2 regions of the Yersinia massiliensis genome follow, and region 1 is predicted to be linked to the other one. Evidence: predicted binding sites of a transcription regulator. Region 1 holds the regulator's gene; the other holds the start of a gene.

Region 1 (8,984 bases):
TTGACGGAACTGCTCACGCCATAATGGCAGGTTCTTTTCCCAGTGCTGATGGTGGGAATGAAGTTGCGTGTATTCTGCCAGTTGCTGTAGGCGTTGTTGAGTTTTTAGCAGTTGCTGCTCATTAAGCTCAAGCAGTTGGCGTTCTTGCTGTTCTTTGCCCTGTAACTGCTGGAGTTGTAGCGCTAGTTGCTCCAATACGAGTTGCTGTTGTGCGAGGGTGTTATCCAGCGGGATGACTTTTTGCTCAATCAGCGTTTCTTGTTCATGCTGCTTAAGCACTTGTTGTTGGCGCGCCAAAATGGCGTGCTCCAATGCTTCGGTCAAGGGTATCAACTGAGTTTGAAGTTGTTGCTGTTGTTCGGTCAGTGTGGTGATACGAAGTTGAATTTTTTGTAACTCTTCTTGGGTGCGTGAACGCTCTCGCAATAAGGGACGCAACTTTTCAGCCGGTTCACTACGGGCAAGCCGTAACAATTCAGGCTGAGCCTGTTCAAAGTCCTGTTCAATAGAGACTTGCTGTTGTTGATATTCCAGCGCTTCTTTTTGTTGCTGCTGCCAACGAGTCAACCAGCTTATTTGTTGTTGATTAACGGATTGCTCTGATGTGAGCTGCTGTTCTTGTTGGCGAAGTGCTTCTATTTGTTGTGCCAAAACTGAACGCTGCTCTTCGTTTAGCAGCTCAATACCGGCAGCCCGCTGATGCAAGGCGTCCAGAGCGACTTTGGCCTCTTTGTGTTGCTCGAACACCCGCTCGGATATCCGCCCATAAATGTCGGTGCCTGTTAGCTCTTCCAGTAACTCCGCACGATCATTGGCGTCAGCATTTAAGAACGCGGCAAATTGCCCCTGTGACAGCATCATGGATTTGGTGAATCGACCAAAATCCAGCCCAGTGATCTCGGCAATCATATCGAGCTTATCGCGTACTTTATCAGCCAGGATTTTCCCACTTTCGCATATGGCCAATTCCACTTTCGGCGCTTGTAGATTGCCTTCAGGGCTATTTTTGGCGCGACGTTGGCTCCAAAATGCACGATATCGCGTGCCTTTTACTTCAAACTCAACTTCGGCCAATGATTCAGCAGTATGGCGTGTCATCAGCTCATTTTGGCTGGGGGTGACATTCAGCCGAGGCGTTTGGTGATACAGCGCAAGACAAATTGCATCTAATAATGTCGTTTTCCCCGCACCGGTGGGGCCGGTTATCGCGAATAATCCATTGCTGGCAAAGGGTTCGACGGTGAAGTCAATCTTCCATTCCCCTTGCAGCGAATTAATATTTTTCAGGCGCAGACTTAAAATTTTCATAATGGCTGCTCCTCTGCGGCATCTTTTCCTTGCGTGATATCTTCAACCGCTTGGCCAAATAGCTGGCGCATTCGTTGCTGGCGCGGCTCAGCTAAATCGCTCTCTAGAGCAAGCCTGCGCTCGAAGACCTCAGTGACACTCAATTCATTAAGTGTTTCTTTCTCTTGGCGCTCAATCAGATTGTTGCGTTGCTCTTTGCTACGGCGTAATAACACGACTTCAACAGGGAGGTCAGCGGCCAGTGCCTGAATACGCCTTTGGATATCAGTAAGATAGTCTTGAGTGGCAACTTCGATATCAAGCCATACGGGTAAGCCTTGATGGTCAGCAAATTGAGTTAATTGCTGTTCTATTTGCTGCAAATCCCCTTTGATAAGCCGCATGGGTTGAAACTGCGGGATGATGAGTGGGGTGACTGATGTCAATGTTTGTTGGGTAAATTCAACCAGATAGACACTCTTCTCTTTACCCAGCTCATCAAAACTTAGCGCGATGGGGGATCCGCTATAGCGAATATACTCGGTTTTTGCGACCTGTTGAGCACGATGAATATGGCCTAATGCAATGTAATCTGCCGGTGGAAACGCCTGCGCAGGAAAGGCATCCAGTGTACCAATATAGATTTCACGAACAGAGTCCGAGGTTGTCACTCCCACAGTGGTGAGATGCCCAGTGGCAATAATCGGTATCGCTAGGTTCAATTTGCTACGCAGCTCAACGGCTTGCTGATATAACGCCAAATAGTGGCCTGCAATGGCTTCTTGCAAGGCCAGCTGTTTTTGCCCACTAGATTCGCCTGCTTGGCTGGTGACTAAGTCACGCGGGCGTAAGAAGGGGACAGCACACAGTAGGGCGGCAGGCTCTTGCTGGCGGTTTTTCAATGTAATAACTTGCTGTTCGAGGTTGCTATTAGCAGAAGAGATCACTGTTGTATTGAGATAGGAAAGTAAACCCCGAGACTCATTGAGGGTCGATACTGAATCATGATTGCCCCCGAGCACAACCAACTGACAGCCAGTGACTTGGATATCCACCACAAAACGGTTATAGAGCTCTCGTGCATAGCTTGGTGGTGAGCCAGTATCGAAAATATCACCCGCAACAATCAGCGCATCTACCTGATTTTCTTCGATCTGCTTAATGAGCCAGTGCAGGAACGCCTGATGTTCAGCAGCTCGGCTTTTGGTGAAGAAATGCTGGCCTAAATGCCAATCAGAGGTATGGATAATGCGCATAAATCTCCCGCACGGCAGGTTATCAGTCACAGAGAATGGCGCTGATTATAAACGCTGGCAGCGCGTTGTCGCGGCTAAAACCGTACCATACGACAAATCTCCGAGACGTCTCGCAAAGTTGGCTGCTGCATTTTGCAATTACGATGAAATTTATCACTATGCTTATTGCTTGCAGAAGCGTGATGTTTTTCATAAAAATGTCACAAAACTGACGCATAATGGCTCCCGAAATCAAATAGTGACCACTAACTTACTGGCAGGGTTGATGATGGCAAGACGCATACTGGTGGTGGAAGATGAAGCGCCAATCCGTGAGATGGTGTGCTTTGTGTTGGAGCAGAATGGTTACCAACCGTTAGAAGCCGAAGATTATGACAGCGCAGTCACTCGTCTGTCGGAGCCTTTCCCTGATTTAGTGTTGTTGGACTGGATGTTACCTGGCGGTTCGGGTATTCAGTTTATCAAGCATATGAAACGTGAAGCACTCACCAGAGACATTCCGGTGATGATGCTCACTGCCCGTGGTGAAGAAGAAGATAGGGTACGTGGTTTAGAAGTCGGGGCTGATGATTACATTACTAAGCCTTTCTCGCCAAAAGAGCTGGTGGCACGTATCAAAGCTGTTATGCGCCGAATATCCCCCATGGCAGTTGAAGAAGTCATTGAAATGCAAGGTTTGAGTCTTGATCCTTCATCGCATCGCGTCATGGCCAATGAGCAAGCGCTCGATATGGGGCCTACTGAGTTCAAACTGTTACACTTCTTTATGACCCACCCTGAGCGTGTTTACAGCCGTGAACAGTTGCTTAATTATGTCTGGGGCACTAACGTTTATGTAGAAGATCGTACGGTTGACGTGCATATTCGTCGGCTACGCAAGGCGCTTGAAGTTGATGGTCATGACCGCATGGTACAAACTGTCCGGGGAACTGGATACCGTTTCTCAACGCGCTACTGAGTTTTCAGTGCCGGAGAATTCGTTGTGTTAGAACGCTTATCATGGAAAAGGCTGGCTTTAGAGCTGGCGCTTTTTTGTTTGCCAGCTTTATTGCTGGGTGCTTTTATCGGCTATCTTCCTTGGCTATTGCTGGTGTCAGTACTGGCGGCGCTGGTCTGGAATTTCTATAACCAACTCAAGTTATCTCATTGGCTGTGGTTAGACCGCAGTATGACTCCGCCTGCTGGCCGTTGGAGCTGGGAGCCGTTGTTTTACGGCTTGTACCAGATGCAACTGAGAAATCGTCGTCGGCGGCGTGAATTGGCATTACTCATTAAACGTTTTCGCAGTGGTGCCGAATCGTTACCCGATGCCGTGGTGATCACGACGGTCGATGGCAATATCTTCTGGTGTAACGGTTTGGCCCAGCAATTATTGGGGTTCCGCTGGCCCGAGGATAATGGTCAGCATATTCTCAATTTATTGCGTTACCCCGAATTCAGTCTATATCTGCAACAACAAACATTTACTCGCCCATTAACCCTGCAATTAAATAATGGCTACTACGTGGAGTTCCGCGTGATGCCTTATTCCGAAGGGCAACTCTTGATGGTCGCCCGCGATGTAACGCAAATGCGGCAGTTAGAAGGGGCGAGGCGTAATTTCTTTGCTAACGTCAGCCATGAGTTGCGCACACCTCTGACGGTATTGCAGGGCTATTTGGAAATGATGCATGACCAAGAGTTAGCGGGGCCATTACGGGATAAAGCTCTCGGGACGATGCAGGAACAGACGAAGCGCATGGATGGGCTAGTAAAACAGCTGCTAACGTTATCACGTATTGAAGCGGCCCCGAATGTGGATATGAATGAGCGTGTGGATATTCCGTTGATGCTCAGAGTATTGCAGCAAGAAGTGCAGGCGTTGAGTAACGGACGTCATGAAATTACTTTCCGAGTAAACGATCAATTAAAAGTCTTTGGTAACGAAGATCAACTGCGCAGTGCGGTGTCGAACTTGGTGTATAACGCGGTGAATCACACACCTGAAGGGACCAAAATAGAGGTGTGTTGGCAGCAAACGCCGCAAGGCGCACAATTCCAGGTTAGCGATAATGGGCCGGGGATAGGTCCGGAGCATGTGCCACGGCTGACAGAGCGTTTTTATCGGGTAGATAAGGCTCGATCACGGCAAACAGGGGGGAGTGGATTGGGACTGGCCATTGTGAAGCATGCGCTGAGTCATCACGATGCACGTTTAGATGTCATGAGTGAAATTGGGCTCGGCACACGATTTATTTTTACCTTGCCGAACCGGTTGATTGTTCCTGCCGTTTTAGCTGAGAATGCAGTCAAATCCTAATACTGCCTGGATACCAAGCTGATGAGATGGGGAAAACTGGCGCTGTTCACCGCTCTGCTATGGTTAAGTCAGGGTGGTTTCGCGCAGCAAGTAGTGATATCGCCAATGGCGACACAGCCGTCATTATCACCCATTTCAGACTCTAATACTCTGTCTGGCAATCTTTCCAGTGTTGGCTCCGATACGTTAGCTAACTTGATTTCTCTGTGGGCTGATGATTTCACTCATCACTATCCTGGCGTTAATTTGCAGATACAGGCCGCTGGTTCTTCGACAGCGCCTGCTGCTTTGGCCGCTGGCGCCGCGCAACTTGGCCCCATGAGTCGGCCAATGAAAAACGCAGAGATTGCCGCTTTTACTCAACGCTATGGTTATGCGCCACTCGCAGTTCCTGTCGCTGTCGATGCATTGGTGGTGTTTGTCCAGCAAGATAACCCACTGAACAAATTGACCTTATCGCAACTTGATGCGATTTTTTCGCAGAATCGTCGGTGTGGTGAGCCTCGGCAGATTCAGCGTTTTGGTGAGTTGGGATTAGAGGGGGAATGGGCGGCTCGTGCCTTGCAGCGCTATAGCCGAAATTCAGCTTCTGGCACCTACGGTTACTTTAAGCATCGGGTCCTCTGCGATGGTGATTTTATAGATACTATCAATGAACTACCGGGGTCTGCATCGGTGGTGCAGGCGGTAGCTGGATCATTAAACGGCATTGGTTACGCCAGTATTGGTTTTCGTAATAGTGGGGTCAAACCCTTGGCGTTATCGGCAACGGGGCAGGATTTTGTCCTGCCAACACCTGAAAATGTCGAAGAAGGCCGCTATCCTTTGTCGCGCTACCTGTATATCTATATCAATAAGGTGCCGGGTCAGCCATTAGAGCCACTTACAGCTGCCTTCCTTGAACGGGTTTTATCACCAGATGGGCAAAAGCGGGTCACCCATGATGGTTATCTGCCTTTACCGCCAGAAGTATTGATGCGCACACGAAAAGCGTTGGGGTTTGCTGATTAGCGGGTGTTAATCGTTATTTTTGACGTCCTCAGTTAGGGCAATTTCGTGTTACATCATTCCCCCAATGAGTTGATGATATTTTCATCCATTTGGTGGGGGAGGTTGGGTGATATTGGCAGTAAATTGTTAACGATTGGATATAAATGATACAAATCTTGTGATGCGTATTTATCAAAATCTGGCACGATTAACTGGCTTTAAGAAATTATCTGGTTGATGACTCTGCATTTGTGATCCCTACTTGCCTTTCGCCGCTATAAACGGTCTACTTACCGCCGTTGTTGGCCTATTCCACCTGCAAATAACTTCAAAAACACTGCATACTGACGAAATAGATTGCTTATTAACCGCCGAAGTTTGCGTTTACTAGAGCTTTGTATCGTTTCGATCACGTCGGAAAGACCACGACTTAGGACTTTTTCTTTTGTCATTTAACTAGGCAACGCACATCACTATGAGTCATCGTTTATCGTCTAAAGATATTATGGCATTAGGTTTTATGACCTTTGCCTTATTCGTTGGGGCCGGCAATATCATTTTCCCGCCGATGGTAGGTTTGCAATCGGGTGAACATGTTTGGATGGCTGCACTAGGCTTCCTGATCACGGCAGTCGGATTACCGGTTATTACGGTGATTGCGCTGGCAAGAGTCGGCGGGGGCATTGATTCGCTCAGTACTCCAATTGGTCGCAGTGCCGGTCTGGTACTGGCGACGGTTTGCTATCTGGCGGTTGGCCCACTGTTCGCGACCCCGCGTACCGCAACAGTCTCCTTCGAAGTCGGTATTGCCCCTCTGACCGGTGATGGTCCATTACCTTTGTTTATCTATAGCGTAGTTTATTTCGCTTTAGTGATTGGTATTTCGCTGTACCCAGGCCGTTTGCTAGACACGGTCGGCCATATTTTGGCACCGCTTAAGATTTTAGCACTGGCAGTTCTGGGGATTGCTGCGCTGCTTTGGCCTGCAGGTCCGCTGATTCCTGCTACGGATGCCTATTTGCAAGTACCGTTCTCTTCAGGGTTTGTTAATGGCTATTTGACCATGGACACCTTGGGCGCTTTGGTCTTCGGTATTGTTATCGTCAATGCGGCCCGTTCGCGTGGCGTGGTTTCTGCCCAGTTGCTGACGCGTTATACCATTTGGGCAGGTTTGATTGCCGGTATCGGTTTGACACTGGTCTATCTAAGCTTGTTTAAACTGGGTTCTAGCAGCGGTAGCTTGGTACCAGAGGCACAAAATGGTGCTGTAGTGTTGCATGCTTACGTTCAGCACACCTTCGGCGGGTTAGGAAGCGTATTCTTGGCAGCATTGATATTTATTGCCTGTATGGTGACAGCTGTCGGCCTGACCTGTGCCTGTGCCGAATTCTTCGCGCAATACTTGCCATTGTCGTATCGCACGCTGGTATTTATTCTCGGCATCTTCTCGATGATGGTGTCGAATTTGGGGCTGAGTCATTTGATTCAGATCTCGATTCCAGTACTGACAGCCATTTATCCGCCTTGTATCGTGCTGGTGCTGATGAGCTTCACTCTGCGCTGGTGGAACCACGCTTCCCGTATTGTGGCACCGGTGATGTTAGTGAGCTTGCTGTTCGGTATTCTTGATGCGGTCAAAGCTTCTGCGTTTGCGCATTTCCTGCCTGAGTGGACACAACATTTGCCGCTGGCTGAGCAAGGTCTGGCATGGTTATCACCTTCGCTGCTGGTATTCGTCGTCGTAGGGTTGTACGATCGCGTCTGCTGTCGCCAGGAAGTTGCTGCTAAGCAATAACTGGGTAGTGATAGATTTTCTTTAGCCACGGCTCATCCCCGTGGCTTTTTGCTGAAAAAAGACGGGGTTTTATGCATGGAATTACCAGTCAAAAATAAGCTTAAGCGCGGCCTAACAACGCGCCATATCCGTTTTATGGCATTGGGGTCAGCGATAGGTACGGGCTTATTCTATGGATCGGCTGATGCAATAAGGATGGCGGGACCCAGCGTATTACTGGCCTACCTCATTGGTGGCGTGGTGGCATTTATCATCATGCGCGCTTTGGGTGAGATGTCAGTGAATAACCCGCAGGCCAGCTCTTTCTCTCGCTATGCACAAGATTATCTTGGGCCAATGGCGGGCTATATCACCGGTTGGACATATTGTTTTGAAATCTTGATTGTTGCGATTGCAGATGTCACCGCCTTTGGTATCTACATGGGCGTTTGGTTCCCTGATGTCCCTCATTGGGTATGGGTGCTGAGTGTTGTTCTGATTATTGGCGCAGTCAATATGATGAGTGTGAAGGTCTTCGGTGAGATGGAGTTCTGGTTCTCCTTCTTCAAAGTGGCCACGATTATCATCATGATTCTGGCCGGTATCGGTATCATTGTTTGGGGGATCGGTAACGGCGGGCAGCCGACGGGTATCCAAAACCTCTGGACGCATGGCGGCTTCTTCAGTAACGGTTTCGTCGGGATGATCCTGTCGTTGCAACTGGTGATGTTTGCTTACGGTGGTATTGAGATCATTGGTATTACTGCCGGTGAAGCTGAGAACCCAAAAAAATCCATTCCCAAAGCAATCAATTCAGTTCCGTGGCGTATTCTGGTGTTCTACGTCGGGACACTGTTTGTCATCATGTCTATCTACCCATGGAACCAAGTTGGCACGAATGGTAGCCCATTTGTTCTGACTTTCCAGCATATGGGGATCACTGTCGCGGCGGGTATTCTGAACTTTGTCGTTATCACCGCGTCGTTATCCGCGATTAACAGTGATGTGTTTGGTGTGGGTCGTATGCTGAACGGGATGGCAGAACAGGGGCATGCACCTAAGGTTTTTGCTGCGATTTCTAAGCGCGGCGTACCCTGGGTGACGGTGTTAGTGATGATGTTTGCCATGCTGACGGCGGTTTATCTTAACTACATCATGCCGGAAAATGTGTTCTTGGTGATTGCCTCACTCGCGACCTTCGCGACAGTTTGGGTGTGGATTATGATCCTGTTCTCCCAGATTGCTTTCCGCCGCTCGCTAAGCAAAGAACAAGTTAAGGCGCTAGATTTCCCACTGCGTGGCGGCACCTTCACATCAGTTATCGCTATCATTTTCTTGGTGTTTATCATCGGTCTGATTGGCTGGTTCCCAACGACGC
Region 2 (8,984 bases), 990 kb from region 1:
TAATAGTTAAATCTGGTGTTCCATCAGGAAGATAAAAATAGAGAGAAACTAAAGCACCTTTGTGTTTCAATGCAATAATTTCAGTGTTAGGTTGGTTAATTATCCTAGCCCATTCACGTAAATGTTTAGTATGTATACTATGATTAGTTTCTCCTGATTCGTAAATATATTCGCCCGTGTCCGTTCGTCGCTTATAGGACATATTATTAGCCAGATGTGCTCTAAAATAGACTTCAACACTGTTGTCATCTAATAGTTTAATTGAGCAATGGGTATAATTTTTAACGTAATTGTTGTAAAAATAGGGTTCCGCCATCGCCGTGGAGGCGACTATCGAGAGTAATAGACCAATAAATAAGTACTTATTCTTAACGTTCACTTCATGTCGCTCCATGACGATTAGCTGTTGGTTTCAAAAATTAATGTTAACTTCCCATGATATTTCCCAGCAGTACCTTGCCCACTAGGTGCTAATGCAGAAATATGTAATAGATAATCAGCACTCGTCAGGCTTGCAGTACCGTTATTAACAGTAAATACTTCTGGCGTAGTCGATAAAAGTTTTATATTGGCACGATCTTTCCCCCAACTTATTTTGGCGGGTGAGAATAGGTGCTGCGATGAATGGGCCAATTTTGTTTCCTGACGGAGTATTAGTGGTGCCTTGATTGAAACCTTGAAGCCGTCTTGCCGCCGTAGTTTGACTCTCACAGGAACCTCTGCCTGAAATAGACGTATATTTTCTGGGTTATGGCTCAGCTTTATATTGTGATACCAGCCACCCGTGGGTTTCTCAATCTCAATTCTAGGTTGTGCGGTGACGTCTAATTTGACCTCAATCTCCCCTAGTTGAATCGGTACCACAGCTAACACGGGCTGCCAAAAGAAGAGCAGGAATAAGGTGCCTATTTTCATTATTTTCATAACGTTCCTTGTTTTAATCTGCCGTGTTCGATTTCATATTACATTGTAAATTAAAGGATTCATCCTCAATCATACCTTTGACCTTATCAGTAGCCAGCTGTCTGTGTTGATCGGGATAGAGGTTAAAATCATCAATTTTATGGTCTTTAATATCGAGTTGGTGCCATCGTAAGCGGAAGTTTCCCGTATTGTGTAATTCGACTGATCCGTTGATACAGCGATGCTGCCACTGTTGTGTGAGTGAGGTTGGTAAATACCGGACCAATCCCATATAGCTGAGTTGCACCCCTAAGACCGCCCCATGGCCTCCACTTATATGCAGGTTTTTTTCAGGCGCCACAGATAACCGATAGACCTCTTCTTTTTCCGGTGCCTTGAGGGCTTTCAGCACTATTTTTCCACTTTGTTTAGGACCAAGGATTAACTTAGCGGGAACCGCAAATAGCGACGGTTGCGGTTGCTCACCAACAGAGGTTAATGACTCTTGATCGGGCGATACGCCGGGGTTATTGATCTGATACAGCTGAACAGTGACATACTCGGTTGTCAGGCTGTGATTGATAACATTCACCACCGCATTGGCTTGTCGCATCTCCAGCACATGGGGCTGAATATCGATTGCCCCAAAAACGCGAAATGGCAGCAAACTAACTGCAATGAAGATCAAACGGTTCATTGTTTACCCTCCCGCTAAGCTGTTTCACTGGCAAGGTAACCGGTGTACCGGCGTATACATTCAAGCTATTCGCTATTTTGGTCTGATCTTGAGAGGTGAGTTCTGTCAATTTACTGTGAACGTTGCCCGTAGAGCTAAGTACTAGGTTGTTATCAGGCAAGCATTGATGTTGCCAATGGCGTGTTTGTGCTGATAACAACGGCACATGATGAATGAGTATTCCATAACCGATACTGATGGTCATGGGCGCATGGATCTTGTTTTTATCTGTGCTGATGCCAGTGACTTTAGTTTCGACAATTGGCTCTATATAAAGTCGGTATAGGGTTTCCTGTTCCGGTGATTTTAACGGTAACAGCTTAATATCCCGTTTCTGTTTAGGCCCTAACGTAATCCGACTGGGATTAAAAATGATTTCTGGTTGAGAAATGTGACTGATTAGCGTCTTTTTCTCTGAACTTGCGCCGGGGTTATCAACCCGTAACAGTGAGATATCTAAATAAAGTGGCTTATCACCGCTGTTATAAACTTGAATTGTGCGATGTTGATCCAGTGCTTCAACCGTTGTACGGGTAGGGATCGCCACTAGCTGGGCATAAGTTGTAGTTATCGAGTTGAGTAGCAAAATAGCGATTAATAATTTCATGTTTCTCATAGTAATTCCTGTTGAGATTGAATGAGGTCACAGCGATAAATATGATCACGTTGCTGACGCATATCGCAGCGATACAGGGTCGAACCGCTTTGGACGGTAATGTTGCTTAAAATGGTGCTTGAGCTGATTGAGAACAGCCCATTAGGGTGGACGTTATCACCTGTTTCCTGGATCACCCCTGTCACCGGTAACCCATTAACATTTTTGAGGAAGCCGTTATAAAGTAGCTCTAAAGTAATATCCGCTTTGCTGGAAAAGACTTGCCCTGGATGAGCGCGCACGATATTGACGGGCAATTGGATATGCATATCGAGGTCGCTGCGGTCATTATGGGTCCGGATAAAGTAGCGGTCTTGATAGCGGGGAAGGGGAATAGCGTACCGGCCCGCACCCGTGATGGGATGCCCTTCAGCGTGGAAACTATAAGATGTACCTGATAATTCAGGTGTTTCAATCAGTAATGCCGAACCGCTATAGCTGCTACGACCCAGAGCCATCCCTTGCGGACTAATGGCTAACATCCCGTTGAAACTGAATCCACCGTTGGCGATTTTGCTATCGATACCTGCTCGAGCGGATACATCGCCACGGCTACCAGTACGATGAACAAAGCTACCGATACTTTGGCTATTCCTGCTGGTACTGCCATCAATGCCTAACGAGCTGTTGCCATGGCTATCAGTGAATTCCTTCTGATAACTGGCACTGGTGGTCAATTGCTGTTGCGCATAAGCGCTGTTGATATTGGCACTACTTTGGCGTAGTGAGAATGTCGTGTTGAGAAAAACACTGTAATCGTTAGTACGGTCGCCACTCGCATTATTCAGGCTGATCCATTGGCTCCCTTTCTGTATGCCGAGTGATAAATTCAGGCCAAATTGTGGTTGCCGCCAATCCCAACTGCTTTGAAGCCGATGCTGTCTATTATGTTGATATTGATTAAATTGATAGCTGAGTTGTGTCGGGCCAAAACGGCGACTATAAGAAACCGATGTGCTCCCGTAGCTGGGTGCATATATCGATACATCGGGTGTTTGATAACGGGCGACAGAGAGATACCCTAGTGCTGTATTCCCACCGTTTAAGCGCAGATAACCACCACCGTGTTTTTCACCTGACATCATGCCGAGGCTAGGGGTGATAGTCAGGTCAGCGAAACCCCATGGTCGCGATATATTCCCTTCAGCAGCCCAGTGCTGGGCATTGTCTTTAAGCAGCGAGATATTGGTTTGCAGGTTTTCAATCTTCATACTGCGACCAAATTGCACTAAGTAAGGGGAGGTTCGATGATGGGGAGTACTGCCTTTGCCCATCGTGACAAACCATCCATAGTGGGTTTGTGCACTGATATTACTGATGATTTGGCTTTCTTGACTAACGATGCGGCCAGTGTGGTCCACTAAACGAATGTCAACGTTGTAATAGCCACCGGGGAGTTGATTGTAGTTAATTTCATTGCGGCCTAGCTGTGCTGGAATGCGGCGAATAAGCTGGTTATCGCGGTAAAATTCATAATCTCCCTCTGTCGTGGCATACAACACTAAACTACCTGCAGATAGCCTATCTAGGGCTAGATAGCTTTGGCTACCCAAGGTAATAAATTGGTTTAAGGCTGGGTTAATGAGGGTGTTGATACTCCCCGCGCTGTTATCCAGATTGTTTTGCTTCCCTACTCGGAAATAGAGCGCCTGAAAATTTTTTTGCAGATAGCCACTATCAATGCCTTTTTGAGTGTGATGTTGGTATCGGGGGATATTCCACTGCTGATCACTATTCTTTGAACGGGTGGTGTTATAAAACCAATTAACAAAGCCATAAGATTGTAAAGGTAAGCCAATATAACCTTGCCCACGGCCGGATATAGCCCGATAATTCTTTGCCGTCATTCGTAAGTCAAAAGATTGATTATGCACCAACCCCCATGTCGTGGATGGCATCAGATAGCGGTTGTTATTATTATTGATAGTGATGACATTATTAACTTTATCCAGCATGATGTTATGACCTGACAAAATATAGTCACAACCCGTTTTACACTGTAAATATGGAATCTGAGGTAAGATCTCGTCTAATAACAAGATTGATTTATCACCTATCTTGTTAAGCTGATACTTTTTCTTATCGAAGGTTAATTGTTGCTTTTCTTCTGAGTAAAAAATTGGCGCGGGAAGTGTTTTACCATCCAACACACCCAGTAATTGCAATGTATTGTGCTCTTCAACCGGTGAGAACCCTGGCGGGATGAGATGCTCAATGGTGATATCTTCGGCATGGCCTGAGCTTAGTATAAGAAGTAATATCGTTGAAAATATTATTTTATTGGTTTTATTTTTCACTGGATTCCATTCCGTTTACAAGATTAATAATATGATTAAGCATCTCCCTAATAGACGTGTTGTTGATCTTGTTGATGATCAAGATTGGGTTTGCAATCGTATTGTTATGTCAAAAGGAGCAAACAGCCAAGAGACTAATTCCTGGCCGTATGTTATCTGTAATTAAGTGAAGCGACTTTTTACTTAATTAAGCTTCTGATTCAAGCACCAATTTGAGCGTTCCGGAATAAGTCCCTGCTGCTACGGCCGGTTGCTTGGCAGTTATGGTTAAATCACCTGCAAACTGCTTCGCTGCTAGGTTAAAAGAGCCATCACCGGTAGTAATATCGTCACCATTAAGTGTGATGCTGTGGTCAGTAAATTCTTTAGTATTATCGGTTGAGTCAACTAGCTTAAAATCTTCTGCAAGTTTAATTTTGACTTTAGGGTCTGCATTGGTAACTATTATTTTAATACCTGTGGTGTTTGTATAAGAGCCATCATTTTTGGTATAGTCATAGTCCAGTTTTATATTATCAAGCTTTGTGCCATTAGCTTTCGTTAATTTTATTACATCAATAATTTTAGCTTCAACAGTAATGTTTTTTTCAAAAGGAGCGGCATGAGTCGTTGTTACGCTAAGCAATGCGGCCATGGATATAATGGATAGTAGTGTTTTTTTCATCATAAATACCTAGAAATCTCTTATTGAAATAAACCATTATTAATGGTGGTGATGTTTATTCGTAATGACTTTTGTGAGCTATATATGTAAAGCAACGATTTTTTAGGGTGTTAATAACGTTGCATCAATATATTGGCTGTCAAAAAAGTGGGGCAACACTAGCATGGCATGTAAGTCGTCTCAATAATGAAAACCTTAGATTAAGCTAAAAAAATAACTTAAATAAATAGGCTTAATGAATGCCAAGTTTATATTTAATTCACTAGCCATGGTAATAATTAGATGTAAACCTAATTCAAATTACTTATGCGGTTAATTAAAATCACTCTGAATAAAAGTGTCACTTAATTTCTGCTGAGTTGCCATTTTTCCGTCATATAAAGGTTATATTTCTGTCATGAAAGAGTGTCATGTTTGCCTGCGAACAAAAACTGATTTATTTCGCTCACCGACGCTTATTCATTGATGTGAGCTAGACAGATTTATTCAGGGGCTAGATATGTTTAACAATACCATTCGTAAAACGTCGATTTGTGTCGCACTGACTTTGGCTTTTAGCGCTAATGCCATGGCCGTGACTGAAATCCCTTTCTGGCATTCAATGGAAGGGGAGTTGGGTAAAGAAGTTGATTCATTAGCTGACCGCTTTAACCAGTCGCACAGCGATTATAAAATCATCCCTGTCTATAAGGGTAACTACGAACAAAGCCTTGCGGCTGGCATTGCGGCCTTCCGTTCTGGTAAAGCACCGGCAATCTTGCAAGTTTATGAAGTGGGTACGGCAACCATGATGGCGAGCAAGGCGATTAAGCCTGTCTTCCAAGTCTTTAAAGACGCCAATATTAATTTTGATGAGTCTGTTTTCGTGCCGACGGTCGCAGGCTATTACACCGATGCCAAAACAGGTCATTTGTTGTCGCAGCCATTTAACAGTTCTACACCCGTGCTGTACTACAACAAAGATGCCTTTAAGAAAGCAGGTTTGAATCCGGATCAACCGCCTAAAACGTGGCAAGAACTGGCGGAAGATACAGCCAAACTCCGTGCTGCAGGTTCAAGTTGTGGTTACGCCAGTGGTTGGCAGGGGTGGATCCAAATTGAGAACTTCAGCGCATGGCATGGTCAGCTCATCGCTAGCCGTAATAATGGTTTTGAAGGCACCGATGCTGTATTGGAGTTCAATAAACCCTTGCAGGTTAAGCATATTCAACTGCTGTCGGATATGAATAAGAAAGGTGACTTCACCTATTTCGGCCGTAAAGATGAATCGACCGCGAAGTTTTATAACGGTGATTGTGCCATCACCACCGCTTCTTCAGGTTCGCTTGCTGATATTCGTCAGTACGCGAAATTTAACTACGGTGTCGGCATGATGCCTTACGACGCAGATGCGAAAGATGCGCCGCAAAACGCCATTATCGGCGGTGCCAGCCTGTGGGTGATGGACGGTAAAGATAAAGACACTTACAAAGGCGTGGCCGAATTCTTGCAATATCTGGCTCAGCCTGAAATTGCCGCTGAATGGCACCAGAAAACAGGCTACCTGCCGATCACCACCGCCGCCTATGAGTTGACTAAGCAGCAGGGCTTCTATGAGAAGAACCCTGGTGCTGATGTCGCCACTCGCCAAATGCTGAATAAGCCACCATTGCCTTACACCAAAGGGTTACGTCTGGGCAATATGCCGCAGATTCGTACCGTGGTTGATGAAGAGCTGGAAGGGGTGTGGACGGGTAAAAAAGCGCCTCAAGAAGCATTGGATAGCGCAGTGAAGCGGGGCGACGTCTTACTGCGTCGCTTTGAACAGGCAAATAAATAGCATTATTGAGCAGTGAACTTGCCAGTTTGGGGCAAATATTGGCCCTAAAACTGGCAAGACCAAACGGCTCTCTACCGCAACGCGTACCTTGTTAGATTAACGGTTAATTCTATGTCATCTTCCCGTCCCGGTTTCTCCTGTAGTGGATTACCTTATCTGCTGGTTTTACCTCAGTTAGTCATTACCGTCGTTTTTTTCCTGTGGCCTGCCGGTGAGGCACTGTGGTATTCCGTACAGATGTTGGACCCGTTTGGCCTCTCCAGTGAATTTGTTGGGCTGAGCAACTTTATTCAGCTATTTCAGGATGAATACTATTTAGCCTCGTTTTACACCACGCTGATTTTTAGCTCATTGGTGGCCGGTATTGGCCTGATCGTGTCACTGTTTTTGGCCGCAATGGTGGATTACGTGGTGCGCGGTAGCCGCATTTATCAAACATTAATGATTTTGCCTTATGCCGTGGCCCCCGCCGTGGCTGCTGTCCTGTGGATATTTTTGTTCAATCCAGGGCTGGGGTTGATCACCCACTTCCTCGCGACGCTGGGCTATGACTGGAATCATGCACAAAATAGCGGGCAGGCCATGTTTCTGGTGGTGCTAGCCTCAGTCTGGAAGCAAATCAGCTATAACTTCTTGTTTTTCCTTGCCGCATTGCAATCTATTCCCCGTTCACTGGTTGAAGCTGCCGCGATTGACGGTGCTGGGCCAGTGCGCCGTTTCTTTAATTTGGTGCTGCCGCTGATATCACCGGTCAGCTTCTTCTTGCTGGTGGTGAATCTGGTTTATGCCTTCTTCGATACATTCCCGGTTATCGATGCTGCAACGGGCGGCGGCCCTGTTCAGGCGACCACGACCCTGATTTATAAAATCTATCGCGAAGGTTTTGCCGGATTGGATTTATCCAGCTCTGCCGCGCAATCAGTGGTGCTGATGTTGCTAGTGATTGGCCTGACAGTGATTCAGTTCCGCTATGTTGAGCGTAAGGTGCGTTACCAATGATTGAGAATCGTCGCGGACTCGATATTTTTTGTCACATCATGCTGATGATTGGCGTGCTATTAATCTTATTCCCATTGTATGTGGCCTTCGTGGCGGCATCTTTGGATGACACACAAGTGTTTCAAGTGCCGATGACATTAATCCCTGGGCCGCATTTGTGGCAGAACATCAGCCATATTTGGCACTCAGGTGTTGGCAATAACAGCGCACCTTTTGGCTTGATGCTGTTTAACAGTTTCGTGATGGCGTTGGCGATTACGATTGGCAAAATTACCGTATCAATGCTTTCTGCCTATGCCATCGTTTATTTCCGTTTTCCGCTGCGCAATCTATTCTTTTGGCTGATCTTCCTCACCCTGATGTTGCCCGTCGAAGTGCGCATCTTCCCCACCATTCAGGTGATTGCGAACCTAAACATGTTGGACAGCTACACGGGTTTAACGCTGCCATTGATGGCCTCTGCCACCGCAACATTCCTATTTCGGCAATTTTTTATGACCTTGCCGGATGAGCTATTGGAAGCCGCGAGAATCGATGGTGCAGGGGCGATGCGTTTTTTCTGGGACATTGTTCTACCGCTGTCAAAAACCAATTTGGCCGCGCTATTTGTTATCACCTTTATCTATGGTTGGAACCAATATCTCTGGCCCATTTTGATTACCAGCGATGCGTCTATGGGCACGGCGGTGGCGGGAATTCGCAGCATGATTTCAAGCTCTGGCGCACCTACGCAATGGAATCAAGTCATGGCAGCGATGATTCTGACCTTAATTCCGCCCGTCGTGGTGGTCCTTCTGATGCAGCGTTGGTTTGTGCGCGGCTTGGTAGACAGTGAGAAGTAATCTGATATGGCATGTTTAAAGCTTCAGGCAGTCACTAAATCTTATGACGGCGTTACACCAGTGATTAAG

What was found. The regulator PhoB, encoded in region 1, activates phosphate uptake and scavenging genes when phosphate is short. The targets are predictions, from matches to a motif close to CTGTCATAAAACTGNCNNAT.
Region 2: a site for PhoB is predicted at 5,626-5,645, ahead of ugpB (sn-glycerol-3-phosphate ABC transporter substrate-binding protein UgpB). Genes of this name have one in related genera too.

What each region holds. Positions count from the first base shown of each region.
Region 1 covers NZ_CP028487.1:3,658,294-3,667,277, reverse strand. Annotated here, with positions in the region: gene DA391_RS17150 (AAA family ATPase) at 1-1,308, opposite strand, end outside; gene sbcD (exonuclease subunit SbcD) at 1,305-2,543, opposite strand; gene phoB (phosphate response regulator transcription factor PhoB) at 2,812-3,501, shown strand; gene phoR (phosphate regulon sensor histidine kinase PhoR) at 3,526-4,842, shown strand; gene DA391_RS17130 (PstS family phosphate ABC transporter substrate-binding protein) at 4,849-5,853, shown strand; gene brnQ (branched-chain amino acid transport system II carrier protein) at 6,308-7,627, shown strand; gene proY (proline-specific permease ProY) at 7,703-8,984, shown strand, end outside.
Region 2 covers NZ_CP028487.1:4,646,292-4,655,275, reverse strand. Annotated here, with positions in the region: gene DA391_RS21670 (hypothetical protein) at 1-379, opposite strand, end outside; gene DA391_RS21665 (fimbrial protein) at 400-924, opposite strand; gene DA391_RS21660 (hypothetical protein) at 938-1,600, opposite strand; gene DA391_RS21655 (fimbria/pilus periplasmic chaperone) at 1,572-2,255, opposite strand; gene DA391_RS21650 (TcfC E-set like domain-containing protein) at 2,252-4,591, opposite strand; gene DA391_RS21645 (CS1 type fimbrial major subunit) at 4,779-5,258, opposite strand; gene ugpB (sn-glycerol-3-phosphate ABC transporter substrate-binding protein UgpB) at 5,755-7,074, shown strand; gene ugpA (sn-glycerol-3-phosphate ABC transporter permease UgpA) at 7,186-8,073, shown strand; gene ugpE (sn-glycerol-3-phosphate ABC transporter permease UgpE) at 8,070-8,915, shown strand; gene DA391_RS21625 (sn-glycerol-3-phosphate import ATP-binding protein UgpC) at 8,922-8,984, shown strand, end outside.